DNA from 3 places in the Cupriavidus sp. FW306-1B-F12B genome. Region 1 is predicted to be linked to each of the others. Evidence: predicted binding sites of a transcription regulator. Region 1 holds the regulator's gene; each other region holds the start of a gene.
The links. The regulator sigma-54, encoded in region 1, starts transcription at its own class of promoters, with help from an activator protein. The targets are predictions, from matches to a motif close to TGGCANGNAANCTGCTTT.
Positions count from the first base shown of each region.

Region 1 (6,169 bases):
TGTCCGTCACGATGGCGCGCGCCACACCATGGTTGTTTTCGAAGAGGAGCCCGGCCTGCTCGAACACACGCTTCTTGCTGGTGACGCTGACGTCGAGGGTGATGTTGCCGGGTGGCAGCAATTTGGCCAAACGATTCATGGGCGATGCGCAGGATTTCAGTTAGCGGGCGGACCGCCCCGCCGGGCAGTGGGCTGGCTCCGGCCTGCCGTTGGCCTGGCCGGAGGCGTCCGGCCCATTATAGAGCAGCGACTACTCCCGCATTGTGCAGCGCAACGGGGCAAGCCGGTGCAGAACGATACATGGTGATGCAATCGTGCCTCCGCGGCGGGGAGCCGGTGCACCGGTGCGGGGCACGGCCAGGATTCCCTCTCTTTGTATGGCGCAGCATACACCTTGGCGCAGCGCTTGCGAACACCCTTGCTCATTCGGGTGAAAAGCATTGGCTCCGGCGCCACAGCCGGGCCGCGCCGCCAGTGCGGGCGCGGCATGCCGGCGGCAACCGGGAACGCGAGGGCGCAAAAAAGCCGCGCTTCATGGCGCGGCTTGCCTGTTCAATCCTGATTCAGCAGCCCGCTGCGGGGCTGCCGGGCACGGTCATTGCTGCATTTGCGCTGCGGCCATCTGGTACTTGACCGCTTCGCGGTCGTGGCCTTGCACGCGATCCTTGTAGCGGATCACCTGACGGTCCAGCTTGTCGACGAGTGCGTCGATCGCTGCATACAGGTCTTCGTGATGCGCTTCGACAAAGATGTCCTTGCCCTTGAGATGTAGATTGATTTCCGCGTACTGACGCCGGTCCTTTTCCTTATGGTTGTCGACAGAGAGCAGCACACTAACGCCAATGACTTGATCGAAATGCCTGACGATTCGCTCCAGCTTCGTTTCCACGTACTCACGCAGAGGGGGCGTGATGTCCAGGTGGTGTCCACTGATCTTGAAGTTCATAGCGCTTCTCCTTCTGAAAGAGCCTCACCAGGCAGGCGGTGGGCTCGGCTACAAAGACTTGCGGAGATTGACTGCGGGGATCTTCAGGGCTTCGCGATACTTGGCAACGGTGCGGCGTGCGACAACGAAGCCTTGTTCGCCCAGCAGTTCGGCAATGCGACTGTCGGAAAGGGGATTCCTCGGGTCTTCGGCTCCTATCAGTTGCTTGATCAAGGCGCGGATGGCCGTTGATGAAGCCGCGCCACCGGTTTCGGTGGACACGTGGCTGCCGAAGAAGTACTTCAGTTCGAAAGTACCCATCGGCGTTGCCATATATTTATTGGTCGTCACCCGGGAGATGGTTGACTCGTGTAAACCCAGTGTATCGGCAATCTCCCGCAAAACCAAGGGGCGCATGGCGATTTCGCCGTGGCTGAAAAAGTTCTTTTGACGCTCGACAATGGCCTGCGAGACACGCAGGATTGTGTCGAACCTCTGCTGGATGTTCTTGATCAGCCAGCGCGCCTCCTGCAGCTTCTGCTGCAGCCCGGCGGTGCCGGACTCACCCTTCGCGCCACGCAGGATTTGTGCATACATGTCATTGATGCGCAGCCTCGGCATCACATCCGGATTGAGCTGCGCGATCCAGCCGCCGCCACCCTTGCGCACGAACACGTCCGGCACCACGAAGTCCGCCTCCGGGCGGCTGTATGCATGGCCGGGGTAGGGCGCCAGCGAGCGGATCAGTTCGTGTGCGGACTTCAGCGCCGCTTCATCGACCTGCAGCGCCTTCTTCAGCCGCGTGTAGTCGCGTACTGCGAGCAACTCCAGGTGGTTGGTCACGATGTTCAGGGCCAGTTCGCGCTGCGGGTGCGTCAGGCGCCGCAACTGCAGGGCCAGGCACTCGGCGGCGTTGCGCGCGCCCACGCCGGGCGGGTCGAAGCTCTGCAGCAGCGTGAGGATGGCGTGGACTTCCTCGATCTCGAACTCGAGTTCTTCCGGCAACTCCGTGCAGATTTCCTCAAGCGATGCGCTCAGGTAGCCATCATCGTCGAGTGATTCGATCAGGAAGATGGCCAGGCCCTTGTCGCGCGCGGAGATCTTCAGCGGCGTGAGCTGTTCCATCAGGTACTCGCGCAGCGTGGGCTCGGCTTCACGCAGCTGCATCGGCGTTTTTTCATCCTCGTCGCCCTGGGGGCGGCGGGCAAAGTCGTCCAGGCTCCAGTCGCCGCTGCCATAGTCGTCGCCGTTGCCGCTGTCGCCATAGCTGTCGTCGTCAGCCGCGCCATCGGCGCGGGCCTCGCCATTGCCCTGCGGCTCTGCCGGCGCGGGCGCCGGTGCGCTCTGCAGGTTGACCGAGCCGTCGGCCGCAACGCGCAGCGGGCTTTCGATCCAGTCGTTCTCACGTTCGAGCAGAGGGTTTTCCGTCAGCGCCTGTTCGACCTCTTGCTGCAGTTCCAGCGTGGAAAGCTGCAGCAGCCGGATCGACTGCTGCAGTTGCGGGGTCAGGGCCAGATGCTGGGAAAGGCGGAGCTGTAGCGACGGTTTCATGCGACCTATTCTATGCGCATCTTTCCGTTGTTGGAACGGAAATTGCTATCGCTTATGCGGTCTGATCGCTGCTGGCTGTGGCAGGCCCACGTGCGCCCGCGAATAGGCCTGCCGCTCCATGGCAGGCCGCTGCATCACATGCGGAAGTTCTCGCCCAGGTAGACGCGCCGCACTGCGTCATTGGCGATGATTTCCTCGGGCTGGCCCGCGGCCAGCACCGTGCCTTCGCTGATGATGTAGGCGTGGTCGCAGATGCCGAGCGTCTCGCGCACGTTGTGGTCGGTGATCAGCACGCCGATATTGCGCGCCTTGAGGAAGCTGACGATGCGCTGGATCTCGCCCACGGCGATCGGGTCCACGCCGGCGAAGGGTTCGTCCAGCAGGATGAAGCGCGGCGACGACGCCAGCGCGCGCGCGATTTCCACGCGGCGGCGCTCGCCGCCCGACAGCGACAGCGCCGGGTTGTTGCGCAGGTGCGCGATCTGCAGGTCGTCGAGCAGCGAATCGAGGCGGCGCTCGATCTCGGCCTTGGCCAGCGGCTTGCCCTTGTCCAGCTGCAGCTCCAGCACCGCGCGGATGTTCTCTTCGACGTTGAGCTTGCGGAATACCGAGGCTTCCTGCGGCAGGTACGACAGCCCCATGCGCGCGCGCTCGTGGATCGGCAGGCCGCTGATGTGGTCGCCGTCGAGCACGATATCGCCTTCGTCCAGCGCCACCAGGCCCACGATCATGTAGAACGACGTGGTCTTGCCCGCGCCGTTGGGCCCGAGCAGGCCGACCACCTCGCCGCTCTTCACGTCGAGCGAGACGTCCTTGACCACCGTGCGCGAGCCATAGCGCTTCTTCAGGTGGCGCACGACCAGGGTGCTGCCGCCGGCAAGGACGGTGGAGGCTTCGACGGAAGGCTTGTCGGCGATGGTTGCGGTATCGGTCATTGGCACAGTCTGGCGTTCAGGCGTTTCCGGCGCCGGCCGCATGCGATGCACGCAGCCGGCGCCAGGCGTCAGGGTTTGTTGGCAGGCGCGGGCGCTGGCTTCAGGTCCAGCGGCGAGCCGCTGCTGCCCGTGGCGCCGGCCTTCTGGTCCTGGCGCGGCGACAGCACCGCGCGTACGCGGCCGGACGGATTGGCGGCCGCGGCGTCGCCGCTGCCGCCGCCGGCAGCCGTGTAGAACTCCTTGCGGCTGTCGTAGGTCAGCACCGCGCCGCGGATCTCGTCGACCTGCTTGGCGCCCTGCAGGCGCGCCATGCGGGCATTGCCGATCAGCTTGGAGTACTCCTGCTTGCCGTCGTACTCGATGCGGTCGCCCCAGCCGTCGATGTATTCGTCGACGCCTTCGCGCTTCTGCCGGATGTAGGCCTGCTTGCCCGGCTTGGCGGTGGCCACCGCGAACTGGTAGCCCTCGGGATCGGTGCGCAGTTCGGCGGCGTCGGACTTCAGGATCATGGTGCCCTTGGTCAGCACCACGTTGCCGGTCAGCGTATAGATCTGCTTGACGTCGTCGTAGCTGGCGTTGTCCGCCTCCAGCACCATCGGCTTGTCGCGGTCCGCGCGCTCGGCCAGGGCGGGCTGGGCCAGCAGGCCGAAGGCCATGGCCAGGGCGAGCAGGGCCGGGGCGGTGCGTCGACGGGACGATGTCGTCAGGGAAGCAGTCATGTTGGCAGGGTTGCTTGAGGGCGTCTGGGTACGTTGGTGCGGGTTGGTGCGGCCCCCGGGCCGGGGCTCAGGACCCCGGCGCGCGGCCCGGGGTCGGCCCGGTGATGATGGTGCCGCGTACATTGCCGAGCAATTGTACTTCGCGCGTGACGTTGTTGAAGATCAGGCCGTTGGCGGTCATCACCGACGGCCCGCGCGTCAGCTTGACCGGCTTGTCGGTCTTGACGATGTCGTCATTGACCAGCAGCTGGAAATAACTGGATGCGGCGGTCAGCTGCGGGTCCTTGGACACGTCCACGCCCTGCTGGCGCATGACGAAGCCGTTGCCGTACAGGTCGATCACCGAGCCCTCGGCGTTCATGCGGCCCATATCGGCGCGGGCGGTGACCGGCGGGCGGTCCGGCTCGTACGCGCGCATGGCGGGCCGGGTCACCTCGTAGGTCTGGTCATCTTCGAAATGGATCATGCGCTCGCCGGTGAAGCGGATCTTGGTGCTGCCGTCCGGCGCCAGCTCAGTGGCCGAGAAGCGGTCCATGAAGTAATCGGGCTCATGCTTCTTGGCGCTTTGCGCGGCCGGGTCTTCCTTGGGGGAGTTGATCTGGACCAGCCAGAACGTGCTGCCCGCCACGAAGGCCATCAGCAGCAGCGGCAGCAGCCGCATGAAGATGCCGCTGAGGGAGGCGAGGAGTGCCTGCATGGTGTCCTTGGCGTTGTGCCGGTTGTGCCGGGCCGCGCCCGCTCAGATGACCTTGGCGCGGGTCAGGTCGTGGATATGCAGCGCGCCGGTCAGGCGGCCGTCGTCATCCACCACCAGCAGCTGGTTGATGCGGTTGGCCTCCATCACCTGCACCGCTTCGACGGCGAGCTGGTTCTCGTTGACCACGTGCGGGTTGCGGTGCATGACGTCGCCGATGGGCACGGTCTTCCAGTCGCGCGGGGTTTCCAGCAGGCGGCGCAGGTCGCCGTCGGTGAAGACGCCGATGGCGCGTCCGTCCGGGTCCACCACGGCGGTCATGGCCATGCCCTTGCGGGTGATTTCCATCAGCGCCTGGGCCAGCGGGGTGTTTTCACGCACCTCGGGCACGGCGTTGCCGGTGCGCATCACGTCGCGCACATGGGTCAGCAGCTTGCGCCCGAGCGCGCCGCCGGGGTGCGAGCGGGCGAAGTCTTCCTCGCCAAAGCCGCGCGCATCGAGAACCGCCACCGCCAGCGCATCGCCCAGCGCCAGCGCCGCGGTGGTGCTGGCCGTCGGCGCCAGGTTCAGCGGGCAGGCTTCTTTCTCGACCGCCGCGTCCAGGTGGACGTCGGCCAGCTTGGCCAGGTTGGAGTCGGGGTTGCCGGTGACCGAGATCAGCCGCGCGCCGATGCGCTTGACGATCGGGATGATCGACAGCAGCTCGCCGGTCTCGCCAGAATTGGAGAAGGCGATCAGCACGTCGTCGCGCGTGACCATGCCCAGGTCGCCGTGGCTGGCTTCGGCCGGGTGCACGAAGAACGCCGGCGTGCCGGTAGAGGCCAGCGTGGCCGCGACCTTGCGCCCGATATGGCCGGACTTGCCGATGCCCGAGACGACCACGCGCCCGGTGCATTGCAGGATCAGCAGCACGGCACGGGCAAAGTCGCCGTTCAGGCGTCCGGAAAGTGCGGAAACCGCATCGGCTTCGGTCTGGAGAGTGTCGCGGGCGAGCCTGAGTGCTCGATCCGCATCGAAATTGGCTATCATGGCGACGAAGTATACCAACGAATGCGATGGCGCCTGGCCCGACCCATGGCGCACGTCGTGCTTGCCGTGCTCGCCGTATTTTGCCGGCAGGGTGCCCGTGCCGGGTCGGACGCGCGCCTGGCCGGTCACCCAGACCGCCTGATGCATTCTCCGCTGGAACTGACCCTGGTGCTGCTGGCCGCCGCCGTCTTCGGCGTGGTCGCATTCCGCATGCTGCAGCTGCCGCCGATGCTCGGCTACCTGGCCGTCGGCATCCTGATCGGCCCCCATGCGCTGGGGCTGGCCAGCGACACCGCGCAGACCAAGTACCTGGCCG
Region 1 is NZ_JBYSXC010000009.1:61,380-67,548, forward strand. Features, by position in the region: gene ptsN (PTS IIA-like nitrogen regulatory protein PtsN) at 1-139, opposite strand, end outside; gene hpf (ribosome hibernation-promoting factor, HPF/YfiA family) at 596-946, opposite strand; gene AC3WLE_RS16650 (RNA polymerase factor sigma-54) at 995-2,476, opposite strand; gene lptB (LPS export ABC transporter ATP-binding protein) at 2,611-3,411, opposite strand; gene lptA (lipopolysaccharide transport periplasmic protein LptA) at 3,480-4,130, opposite strand; gene lptC (LPS export ABC transporter periplasmic protein LptC) at 4,198-4,827, opposite strand; gene AC3WLE_RS16670 (KpsF/GutQ family sugar-phosphate isomerase) at 4,870-5,853, opposite strand; gene AC3WLE_RS16675 (monovalent cation:proton antiporter family protein) at 5,995-6,169, shown strand, end outside.

Region 2 (6,169 bases), on a different contig from region 1:
GGTGGCGGGGTCGCCGCGGTATCCCGGGGGACTCCCTCGCAGCCCGCCAGGGCCGCGGCCAGAAGGGCGATGAGGGAGCACTCAGCCAAGCCGCAACGGAAGGCGTGACCGGTGCGGGGGAAGTGCGTGCGGCGCTGCATAAGCGGCCCCAAAGTGGCAATCCTGGATCTAGCTTAGCCTACTGGCGCACAACGAAACGCCCCTTCAATGGGTGGTTCAAGCCTGACGTCCCCCGTATCTATCCTGCAGGTGTATTGGGCCGCGACGGCAAACTCGCAACATGCCGGGGCAGTGTGTAACGAATCTCCATGTAGTGGCGTACGCGCCATATTGAAGTCGGTGCAAGCAGGTAGAATTGCCCCCTCCGTGCAATCGCAACATTCCTATAACAATGAGCCCCCGTCCGTCGCGCCTGCCGTGCATTGACGCCCTGAAAGCAATCAGCTCCCAGTTGATCGTGCTCCATCACCTGGCCTTCTATGGCCCGATGTCCGATACCGCGTATCGGCTGGCCCCGGGGCTGGTGGACTGGCTGTACGACTACGCCCGCATCGCCGTGCAGGTCTTCCTGGTGGTCAGCGGTTTCCTCGCCGCGCGCAGCCTGGCGCCGCATGGCCGGCTGGAGATCAGCCAGCATCCGCTGCTGGTGCTGTGGCGGCGCTACCAGAAGCTGGTGGTGCCCTTTGCCGCGGCGCTGCTGCTCAGCATCGCCGGTGCCGCCCTGGCGCGCCAATGGATGGTGCATGATTCGATCCCCGCGCCGCCCGGCCTGCTGCAGTTCCTGGCGCACGTGACGTTGCTGCATAACGTGCTCGATGTCGACGCGCTCTCGGCCGGGGTCTGGTACGTGGCCATCGACCTGCAGCTGTTTGCGCTGCTGCTGGGCGCGCTGTGGGCCGCGCGCGCCGCGGCGTGCGGGAAAGCGCCGGCGGGTGCCGGGGTCAGCATTGGCATCGTGGCGCTGGTGGCAGTGGCGTCGCTGTTCTGGTTCAACCGCGATGCCGCGTGGGATATCTGGGCGCTGTACTTCTTCGGCGCCTATGGCATGGGGGCGCTGGCCTACTGGGCGTCCAACCCCGGTCGCCCGGTGTTGCCGCTGCTGGTCCTCGGCGCGGTGGCGTTGGCGGCGCTGGCCTTCGATTTCCGGCTGCGCATCGCGGTGGCGCTGGCCACTGCGCTGCTGCTGGCGGTGGCGCGCCGCGGCGGCTGGCTGGAGCGCTGGCCGCGGGCGCGCGTGGTCGGCTTCTTCGGGCGCATTTCCTATTCGGTGTTCCTGGTTCACTTTCCGGTCTGCCTGCTGGTCAACGCGCTGGTGTCGAACCTGGCGCCAGGCCGGCCGGTGCTGAACGCGCTCGGCATGGTTGCAGCATGGGCGCTCAGCAATGTGGCCGGCGCGTTGTTCTATCGCTACATCGAAAGCGCCCGGCCGTTGGCGGCGCTGCGTGCGCTGCTGGGCAACGGCCGCGACCGCGCCAGCCGGCAACGCGTGTAACGTTTGCAGGCACGGTCGTGCAGCGGTGGTACGGCTTCTCCCGGACGGCGCCGTGCCAGCATGGCCGTGCGCGCTTCTTGTTGGTGCTTGTGCACCCGTTATGCCACGCCGCCTGCACGCCATGCGTGCATGCCGCCCGCCCGAACTTGCGTTCGGCGCCACACACATCGGAGCAACACTCGCGTAAACGGCATTGGGCGATGGCACAAAGGTTGCCTAGTATGGAATCGTAAACCTGACCATTTGGTCAGGATTCCATCGGGAACCGAGGGTGCCATGTCCGACCATATCGTCCTGACCTCGCACGCACGCCGCGACAAGCCGGCCGAGCCTATCCACTGGGGCGCCCCCACGGCGGCCGAGCGCGGGCCGGTCATTGCCAGCCTGGCGAATCCGGCGCAGCGCAATGTGATCGGTACTCACGCAGGTGCCTACGCGATCTACCGGGCCCTGGCGGTTGCCGCGGGCGCATTGCAGCGCGACCATCGCACCGACCTGACCGATACCGCGCCGGCGGAGGCCATCGGCCCGCATCCGCAGTGGGGCGACCCGGAGAAAATTGTCTCGCTGGATCCCTGGGGCCACCTGGTTTCCACTGTGTTTGCCGACCGCATCGCGGCCGGCGTGGATATCCGCCCGACCATCGCCGTCACCCGCGCGCATATCAACATGCCGGAGCTGATGTCGGCCATCGCGGCCGGCCGGCTCAAGCCCGACGGCGACATCCTCCATGCCAACGGCGATGTGCGCGTGACCAAGGCTGCGGTCGATCCGGTCTGGTACCTGCCCGGGCTGGCGGCCCGTTTCGGCATCAAGGAAAGCGTGCTGCGCCGCAGCCTGTTCGAGCAGACCGGCGGCATGTTCCCGGAACTGGTGACGCGGCCGGACCTGAAGGTGTTCCTGCCGCCCATCGGCGGCATGACGCTGTATTTCTTCGGCGACGTGAGCCAGCTGGGCAAGCCCGAAACCCGCGTGGCCTGCCGCGTGCACGATGAATGCAACGGATCGGATGTGTTCGGGTCAGACATCTGTACCTGCCGGCCGTATCTGGCACATGGCATCGAGGTGTGCATCGAGATGGCGCAGCAGGGCGGTGTCGGGCTGGTGGTCTACAACCGCAAGGAGGGCCGCGCGCTGGGCGAGGTGACCAAGTTCCTGGTCTACAACGCACGCAAGCGGCAGGTGGGCGGCGACCGTGCCGAGACTTACTTTGCCCGCACCGAATGCGTGGCAGGCGTGCAGGACATGCGTTTCCAGGAGCTGATGCCGGATGTGTTCCACTGGTTGGGCATCCGCCGCATCGACCGCTGGGCGTCGATGAGCAACATGAAGCATGGCGCGCTGGTGGCGCAGGGCATCGAGGTGGTCGAGCAGGTGGCCATCCCCGAGACCCTGATTCCCGCCGACGCCCGTGTCGAGATCGATGCCAAGGTGGCCGCGGGCTACTTTACGCACTACACGCCGCCGGATGCGAACGAACTGGCCCTGGCAAAGGGCAGGGGGTTGAACGAATGACGATGTTTCCCGAGGATGGCAAGCCCGGCATGGACCGCCAGGGCACAGGTAACGAGATGCGGCCGGGTGCCGGCTGGCTGAGCCCGGTGCCGGAAGGGCATCCCGCTTCGGCGCTGCTGTGTGCCGAGGCGGTGCGCACGCATTGCGCGGCGGTCACCGAGCACGTGGCCAGCGGCGCGTCCGAACTTTTCACCTGGCATCCGGACCGCGTGCATGCCATTGCCGACTATGTCGCCAGCACCATCCGCCAGCGCTATCCGGACCTGCAGGTGCCGTACCACAGCCGCTGGCGCCATTTTGAAAGCGCCGGCGTCGACCAGCGCGCGGACCGCTGGCAGGTGCTGTGCGAGCGTGCCGCGCTGAGCGGGCCCGAGCACCGCGAGGAGCGCGCCCGCATCGGCATCGACCTGGTGATTCCAAGCGTGTTGCTCGATGCCGGTGCCGGCCCTGACTGGCGTTACCGCGATCCGGCCAGCGACCTGGTGCTGACGCGCTCGGAAGGGCTGGGCGTGGCCAGTTTCGACCTGTTCGCGCGCGGCGGCTTCTCGGCCGCGCCGGGCGATCCGCTGCGCGCGGACGCCGAGCGGCTGCAGCGCATCGATGCCGACAGCATCGCCCACGCCTTCCAGGTCGCGCAGCACAACCCGCTGGTGGGGCTGGAAGGCCGCGCCGGCCTGCTGCGCCGCCTGGGCGAGGTGATGGAGGCGACCCCGGCGCTGTTCGGCCGGCCGGCGCGGCTGGGCAACCTGTACGACTACCTGAAGGCGCATGCGGTCAACGGGCAGCTCGACGCCCGCTTCCTGCTGCGCACGCTGCTGGTCGGCCTGGGGCCGGTATGGCCGGGGCGGATCATTGTCGAAGGCGTGTCGCTGGGCGACTGCTGGCGGCATCCGGCCGCGCCGGGCGGGCTGGTGCCGTTCCACAAGCTCACGCAATGGCTGACCTATTCGCTGCTGGAGCCGCTGGAGGACGCCGGCCTGACCGTGACCGGGCTGGACGCGCTGACGGGCCTGCCCGAATACCGCAACGGCGGCCTGCTCTACGACTTCGAGCTGATGGTGCCGCGCGACCCCGGCTTTGCCGCCGTGCCGCATGCGGTGGATGAGCCCGTGATCGTCGAATGGCGCGCGCTGACCGTGACCGGCCTGGACCTGGTGGCCGACGGCGTGCGCCAGGCGCTTGGCTTGCAGGAAGAAAATTTCCCGCTGGCGCGCGTGCTCGAAGGCGGCACCTGGGCGGCGGGGCGCCGCATTGCCGCCAAGCGGCGCCCGGGTGGCGCGCCGCCGTTCGCCATCATCAGCGACGGCACCGTGTTCTGAGCAAGTCGGCCGCCAGGCGGCCGACGTTGCCGGCAGGCATTGCATGTGAAACCTGGCATCAGGAGCGTCACCATGAACGACATGTCCGCTGTTCCCGCTGTTGATACATTCGATGCCGATGCTGCCGGCCTGGCCGGCGTGCTGGTCGTCGACCACCCGCTGGTGCAGCACAAGGTCACCCTGGTGCGCAGCGAGGACACCACCACCGACAACTTCCGCCGGCTGGTGCGTGAAATCAGCCAGTTGCTGACCTACGAAGCCACGCGCGACCTGGCCATGGAGACGGTCGCCATCCGCACGCCGATCGCGCCGATGCAGTCGCGGGTGCTGTCGGGCAAGAAGCTGTGCCTGGTGTCGATCCTGCGCGCCGGCAACGGCTTTATCGACGGCATGCTGGAGCTGCTGCCGGCGGCGCGCGTCGGGCATATCGGCCTGTACCGCGACCCCGAGACGCTGGAGCCGATCGAGTACTACTTCAAGATGCCGGAAGACATCCAGGAGCGCATGGTGATCGTGGTGGACCCGATGCTGGCCACCGGCAACTCGGCCATCGCCGCGCTGAACCGCCTGAAAGAGGCCGGCGTCACCACCATGAAGTACGTGTGCCTGATCGCCTCGCGCCCGGGGCTGCGCGCGCTGCGCGCGGCGCACCCTGAGGTCGGCATCGTCACCGCGGCCATCGACGACACGCTCAACGAGCACGGCTATATCGTGCCCGGGCTGGGCGACGCCGGCGACCGCCTCTACGGCACGCGCTGATGGACACGCAGGCCAGCGCCGCGGCGCGGCGCCCGCTGCCCGCGTGCGATGCGCCGGGCGGGCGCATCCGGCAGGAGAACCAGGCCATGATCCTGCGCGCGGCCGAGCATGTCTTTGCGCGCGCGGGCTTTGCCGGCGCCACCATGGCCGAGATCGCGGTGCGCGCCGGGGTGCCCAAGTCCAACCTGCATTACTACTTCCGCACCAAGCAGGCGTTGTACCGTGCCGTGCTGGCGCATACGCTGCAGCTGTGGCTGTCGGAGACCGACATCATCCGCGCCGAGCTGCCACCGCAGGTGGCGCTGGAACAATACATCCGCGCCAAGATGCGGCTGTCGGCCAGTCATCCGGATGCGTCGCGCGTATTTGCCAATGAACTGCTGCACGGCGCGCATGAGATCGGCGAGGTCCTGCGGCAGGTGCTGCGCGAACTGGTGTCGCGCAAGGCCGCGGTGGTGCAGCAGTGGATCGACCGCGGCCAGATGGCGCCGGTCGACCCCCAGCACCTGTTCTTCACGATCTGGGCGGCCACGCAGACCTATGCGGATTTCGAGTCGCAGGTATGCGCGGTGCTCGGCGTCAGCCAGCTGGAGCAGCAGGACTATGCGCAGGCCACCGAGCACCTGGTGGCGCTGCTGCTGCGCGGCTGCGGACTCGACCCCGAGCCCGCAGCACGCGACCGGCGCGCATGACGCCGTGGCGCCGGAGCCGGCGCCGTGAGAACATCGCCGTGCCTCCTGCCTGAGAGACCTCCATGCTCGACCTGATCCTGCGGCACTGCAACCTGCCCGACGGGCGCACCGACATCGATATCGGCATTGCCGCGGGCCGCATCGCCGCGGTTGAGCCGGCACTGGCCGCGCGCGCCGCCGACGAGATCGATGCGGCCGGCCACCTGGTGACGCCGCCGTTCGTCGATGCGCACTTCCATATGGACGCCACGCTGTCGTACGGGCTGCCGCGCGTGAACCAGTCGGGCACGCTGCTCGAAGGCATCGCGCTGTGGGGCGAGCTCAAGCCGATGCTGACGCAGGAAGCGCTGGTCGAGCGCGCGCTGGCCTATTGCGACTGGGCGGTGGCGCGC
Region 2 is NZ_JBYSXC010000001.1:56,660-62,828, forward strand. Features, by position in the region: gene AC3WLE_RS00260 (acyltransferase family protein) at 392-1,492, shown strand; gene AC3WLE_RS00265 (GTP cyclohydrolase II) at 1,769-3,007, shown strand; gene AC3WLE_RS00270 (URC4/urg3 family protein) at 3,004-4,326, shown strand; gene upp (uracil phosphoribosyltransferase) at 4,399-5,085, shown strand; gene AC3WLE_RS00280 (TetR/AcrR family transcriptional regulator) at 5,085-5,777, shown strand; gene AC3WLE_RS00285 (amidohydrolase family protein) at 5,840-6,169, shown strand, end outside.
Region 2: AC3WLE_RS00265 (GTP cyclohydrolase II) is a predicted target of sigma-54. The motif match lies at 1,694-1,711, and genes of this name have one in related genera.

Region 3 (6,169 bases), on a different contig from region 1:
TTGTCGTCAAGCAGCAGGCGCACGCGCACGCCGCGGTCGGCGGCTTCATGCAACGTTTCCAGCAGCAGGGTGCCGGTCAGGTCGTCGCGCCAGATGTAGTACTGGACGTCGAGCGTGCGCTGCGCGGTGCGCGCCAGATGCACGCGCGCGGCAAAGGCGGCGTAGGCATTGTCGAGCGGATGGATGCCGCTCAGGCCCGGATGGCCCGCCACTTCGCCGGCCACCGCCTGGCCCAGCGGCGTGGCCTGGGATTCGGCGGGCGTCAGCGCAAAGGATTCGGTGCGGTGATCCAGCGGCGGCAAGGCGCAGCCGCCGAGCAGGGCGGCGCAGCACAGCAGCAGCGAATTGGCGCGCAGGCGGCGGTGGGGGGCGAACGCGGCGTCTGTCGGCGATGGCATGGCGGGTCCTGTCGGACCCCTCGCGGGGGCCGATCGTTACGGCAATGCCGCCATGTTGCCATGCCGCGCGGGCCGCGGGCTTAATTACGCACCGGGAGCGGGAAGTGTTGGCGCGCCACGGGGCTCCGGCGCATCGCCCAGGCCAGGGACGATATACAGACGGGCGTGCTCTCCTTACGCCTTGAGGCGGCGGTCTGATGGCGCGGGCAGGAACTGGTCAGTCCAGATGTCCGCCACCGTCAGCGGCGCCTTGATGCCGAAGGCGCCGACGGTTTCATCCAGCGTTGCCTGCAGCCGTGCCGGCGTGGCCGCGCCCCAGCCGTCGCGCCGGGTGTCGGGCGTCTTCATGGTGCCGTCGACAATCAGGCGCAGGCGCTCAGTCTCCAGCGCCTGGTCGGCCAGCGGCTCGCGCGCCTTGACCGCGGCACCGCCCGCGGCGGGATCGGCAATGGCGTCGAGCCAGCCGCGGGTCGAGGCCTTGACGAAGGCCTTCATCACCTCCGGATCGGATGTCATGCTCTTGCGGTTGGCTACCAGCCCGTTGCCGTAGGACTTCATGCCGTAGTCCGAGAAGCGGAACACGGTGATCTTCTCTGGCCCCATGCCGCGCGCCTTCAGGTTCACCAGGCCGGTGAAGAAGAAGTAGGCGGCGGCATCGAAGTCGCCCTTGACGAAGCGCGTGTCACCGATATCGGGCGTGACGCTCTCCCACTTCACGCCGCCGGGGTCGAAGCCCTGCGCCCTGGCGAAGACCGGGAACAGCTTGCGCGAGGCATTGAACGGCTGGCCCAGGATGGACTTGCCGGCCAGGTCCGCTGGCCTGACGATGCCGCTGCCCTTGCGCACCAGGATCGCGTTCGGATTGAGGTCGTACTGGATGGCTACCGCCTTGAGCGCGGCGGACGGATTGGTGGTGTTGAATTCGATCATCGCCGCCAGGTCGGCCGAGGCGCAGTCATAGGCGCCGCCCGCGACCAGGCTGATGGCCGAAGCCGAGCCGTTGCCGGTATCGATGGTGACGTCCAGCCCGGCGTCCTTGTAGTAGCCGCGCTGGTGCGCCAGCAGGAACCCCGCGCCCGAGGCTTCCACCTTCCAGCCGAGATTGAACTTGAACTTCTGCAGCGAGCCCGCCGCGCGGACATGGGGCACCGCGAACGGGGCGGCGGCAAGCAGGGCGGTGGCGCCAGTGGCGCGCAGGAAGGAACGGCGACGCATGTCTTTCTCCGGAACGAATGTCACTGGACGATGCGTGCGCGGGCGGGTGGCGCGAGTGCGGAAGGCGAGCGTGGCCTCCCGGGACGCCGGCACCATGCCGCGCCGGCATGCGGCCAGGGCATGCGCGGGGACCGTGCACATCATCGGGAGCAATTTCCGGGCGGCGTGCCGCTGAACGCTTCTACTCCGCTGCGGTTTCAGCAGGATCCGTGCCGGGCGCTGCGCGGCGCCATGCACCAAGCCGTTGCCCCGAATGCGCCATCACGGCGCAAGCCCCGGCGCAATCGCTGCGATCCCGGTGCAAAACCCCTGGCCCGGAACCTGCATGACCTCGGGCAAGAGTAGAAGCGTTCACCATCCGCGCGGGGCGTCGCAGACGCGCGCCGGATGGCCGGGAATTGCTCTTGAAGTCCGTGCCCCGCGCCATCGCGCAGGCTGGCACAGGCGACCTCAGGAGCGCGTTGTCCCGGCGTGCGTTGCCATGGGTGGTCTGCCTGTGCCGGCGAGGGGCCAATCCCTGATCCGCTTTGCACAAGGAACACCATGAGCCAACCAGACACCGCCTACGCCCTGGCCGAACTCCATCGCGAATCGCGCATGGGCGCGTTCGGTTCGGAAACCCGCCGGCGCGAGATCCGCCGCATCGACCTGTCTGACTACGCGCGGCGCAAGCCGCAAATCGCTGACGAACTGTGGCAGGCATCGGTAGACGTCGGCTTCTTCCAGATCGCCAACCACGGCATCGACCTGGCCAGCGTGCGCGAAGCCTTTGCCATGACCGAGCGCTTCTTCGCGCTGCCTGACGCCGTCAAGGCGCAATACCCGCTGCAGAAGGCCAACAACGCCGGCTGGGAAAGCCGCGCGCAGGTGCGCCCCTCGACCGGCACCCCGGACCAGAAGGAGTCCTACCAGATCACGCGCCCGCACATGGCCGGGCTGTGGCCCGGCGATGACGAACTGGAAGGCTTCCGCGCCACCATGCTTGCCTTCGAGGCGCAATGCTGGGAGGTGGGCATGAAGGTGCTGTCATGCTTCGCCGGCAAGCTCGGCTTTGCCAGCGACTTCTTCACGCAGGCGCACGATCCGCGGGCGCCGGACTACCAGAGCACGCTGCGGCTGCTGCACTACTACGCGATCCCGCCCGAACTGCGCGACAAGCTGGAGCTCTGGCGCGCCGGTGCGCATACGGATTTCGATTGCCTGACGCTGCTGTTCCAGCGCCCCGGCCAGGGCGGGCTGCAGGTCTGCCCCGGCAAGGAGATGGAGGCGCAGGCATGGACCCCGATCGAGCCGGACGAGGAAGTCATCACCTGCAATATCGGCGACATGCTGATGCGCTGGAGCGACGACCGGCTGCCGTCGAACTTCCATCGCGTGCGCAATCCCGCGCCGGATGACTACATGGGCCCGCGCTACAGCATGGCGTTCTTCTGCCAGGCCAACCGCGGTGCGATGATCGAAGGGCCGGGCGGCAAGTATCCGCCGATCAGCGCGGGGGATTACCTGCGGCAGCGGGTGAATGCGAATTTCAAGGGGTATTGAGGCGCGGAAGAATTTCCATGCCGACGGTTTGCTCCCCTCTCCCGCTTGCGGGAGAGGGAGAACCCCGGCGGGTTCGCAGGAGTTCTTGGTTCGCTATTCCTACCTTACGAAGCCGCCACCACCCCGCAAGCGATCCGCCCGCCCGCATTACCGGTCGGCTGCGTCTTGTAGTCGTCCGGGTCCTTGTGTACCACCACCGCGCGGCCGATCACCCCGTTGGCGCCCGTGCCAACGGTCAGGTCCGGCAGCAGCATGCTGACGCGAACGTTGCCGCTGGCGTCCGCGGTGACGTTGTTCATGTCGCCGGCATGGTGGTCGGGCATGGTCATCTGGCCGTGGGGCTTGCCGGTCGGGTTGAAGTGGCCGCCCGCGCTCATCGCATCAGGCGCGGAGCAGTCGCCCTTCTCATGGACGTGGAAGCCGTGCACGGAGTTGGGCGGCAGGCCGGTGATCGCCGCGGTCATCATCACGCCGCCGGGCTGCTGCTGGAAGGTCACGGTGCCGGCGGTATTGGCGCCGCTCTTGGGCTGGAGCGTGGCCGTCGCCTTGGCGCTGCTGCCGGTGCTGGTGCTGGCGGCGGACGCGCTGGCCGCAGACGAGGAGGTCTTGCCGGAGCCGGCGCAGCCGGCCAGTGCAATGGTCGCGGCAATGCAGGCCGCCAGGGGGGTAAGCACTTGTTTCATCGGACTCCTCTTCTTGTCATGATTTCGGAAGAAACAGTATAGGCTGGCCGGCGCCAGGCCGATTTCCGGTTTTGTCCTACATACCGCACTAACTGCGGATACTAGCCAATCACGCCATTAGGCCGCGACCGCCAGCCGCTGCTGTGCCGCACCAAAGTGCGGGTGGCGCGAGAACAGGTCCGCCGCCCAGTTGACGAACACCCGCACCTTGGCCGACAGGTGCCGGTTCTGCGGATACATCGCCGAGATCGGCAGTTCTTCGGTCTGCCAGTCGGTCATGACCTCCACCAGCCGGCCGCTGGCCACATAGGGCTCGGCCATGGCGCGCGAGACCCGTGCCACGCCGTGGCCTTCCAGCGCGCAGCCCATGTAGACATCGGCATCGTTGGTGGAGATGGCCGACGGCAGCAGCACCTCGCTGCGCTCCATGCCGCGTGCCATGGGCCATGGCATCTCACGGCCGGTGCGGTTGGAAAGGAAATTGACCGCCTTGTGCTGGGCCAGTTCGGCCAGGTCGTGGGGGATGCCGAAGCGGTTCAGGTAGATCGGCGAGGCGTAGAACGCCAGTTGCACATGGCCGATGCGGCGAGCCACCATGGATTCCTCGACCGGCGTGCCCACGCGCAGCACCACGTCCACGCCTTCCTGCAGCAGGTCGATCGGCTTGCCGTTGATGGTCAGGTCCAGCTTCAGGTCCGGGTAGGCCTGGAAGAATTCGTGCAGGTGGGGCACCAGCACCAGCTGCGCCAGCCCCGCGGTGGTGTCCACCGACAGCGTGCCGCGCGGCGAGTTGTTCTGCCGCGTCAGTGACTGCTCCGCTTCCTCGACATCGGCCAGGATGCGCACGCACCGTTCGTAATAGGCCGCGCCGTCGTTGGTCACGCTGATGCGGCGCGTGGTCCGGTGCAGCAGCTTGACGCCCAGGTGGGTTTCCAGGTTCTGGATCAGGCGGGTCAGCGTGGCCTTGGGCAAGTCCATCGATTCCGCGGCGCGCGCAAAGCTGCCGACGTCAACGACCCGGGTGAATGCCTGCATTGATACGAGACGGTCCATGATGAGGTTCCGACGATAGATCCGAACGGCGTGCCGCGCGCGCTCGTGACGCACGTGGCCATGCTGGTTGTTGTTGTGGGGAGTCTGCCGGCTGGCTGGTACAGGGACTGCGCGCTGGCTGGGCGCGGGTTCCGGCATGGATTTCTGATCGGGCGCGCACCGGCCTGGCAGACCGCCGCGCGTGCCGAGAGCCGCAGTGAATCACAAAATCCAAGACCTTGTCATGCGTGGGGATATGCGGTTTCAGTGGCATGGCGGGGCGGTTTGCGATTATTCCAATCCCGGAACAGTGCATTGGCGATCTCTCGCTTTATCCCATCCTCGTCAATCACCATAATCCGTTGCATCGCAACACTCAAGCGCATTGTTTCCGTCGTGCGCCAACGCCATGTCCGAGAAGCCAGGCCAACGCCCTGATGCAGCCAGCGCCGCCTCTGCCCCCACGGCAGCCGGGCAGGGGCAGGTGCGCGTGGCCGAGCATACGGTGACCAGTGACGGGCGCGAGATCCTGGTTCGGGTGTGCTACCCGGCGGGCTATCCGGCGCCGGGCGCCGAGGGCGCCGCGCTGCTGCCCTGGCTGGTGTACCTGCATGCCGGCGGCTTCGTCGAAGGCGGCCTGGAACACGCATGCCATCTGGTGCAGGACCTGGCCACCACGGTGCCGGCGGTGGTGGTAACGCCGGCGTATTCGCTGGCGCCGGACCATCCGTTCCCGGCGGCGCCGGAGGACGCGCACAGCACGGTGCAGTGGGTGCTGCGCAATGCCCGGCGGCTGAAGCTGGACAAGGCCCGCTTTGCGCTGGTGGGCGAGGAGGCCGGGGGCAACCTGGCGATCGCGCTGGCGCAGATGCTGCGCGACCGCGGCACCGCGCAGCCGCGCGGGCAATGGCTGATCCGCCCGGTGACGGACCCGTGCCTGCAGCATGCTTCGTGCGCGGGGTTCGACGGCGGGCAGGTGCCGATGGACACCCTGCGGCGCCTGGCCGACAACTATCGCGACTACCTGCCGACGCCGGCGGATACGGTGCATCCGTATGCCGCCCCGGCGCTGGCCTCGCGCCTGGCCGGGCTGCCGCCCACGCTGGTCCAGGTGGCTGAATACGACGCGCTGCGTGCCGAAGGCGAAGCCTTCGCCGGGCGCTTGAGCAAGGCCGGCGTGCCGGCCCAGGCCATGATCATGCCCGGCGCCTGCGGCGACGGCGTGGAAGAGGCCCATGACAGCTGTCAGGCATGGGTCGACGAAGGTGCGCGGTTCCTGCGGCGATGTCTGGCCGCGGC
Region 3 is NZ_JBYSXC010000001.1:536,620-542,788, reverse strand. Features, by position in the region: gene AC3WLE_RS02430 (phospholipase D family protein) at 1-398, opposite strand, end outside; gene AC3WLE_RS02425 (ABC transporter substrate-binding protein) at 573-1,613, opposite strand; gene AC3WLE_RS02420 (isopenicillin N synthase family dioxygenase) at 2,157-3,155, shown strand; gene AC3WLE_RS02415 (superoxide dismutase family protein) at 3,260-3,838, opposite strand; gene AC3WLE_RS02410 (LysR family transcriptional regulator) at 3,956-4,891, opposite strand; gene AC3WLE_RS02405 (alpha/beta hydrolase) at 5,280-6,169, shown strand, end outside.
Region 3: AC3WLE_RS02420 (isopenicillin N synthase family dioxygenase) is a predicted target of sigma-54. The motif match lies at 1,924-1,941, and genes of this name have one in related genera.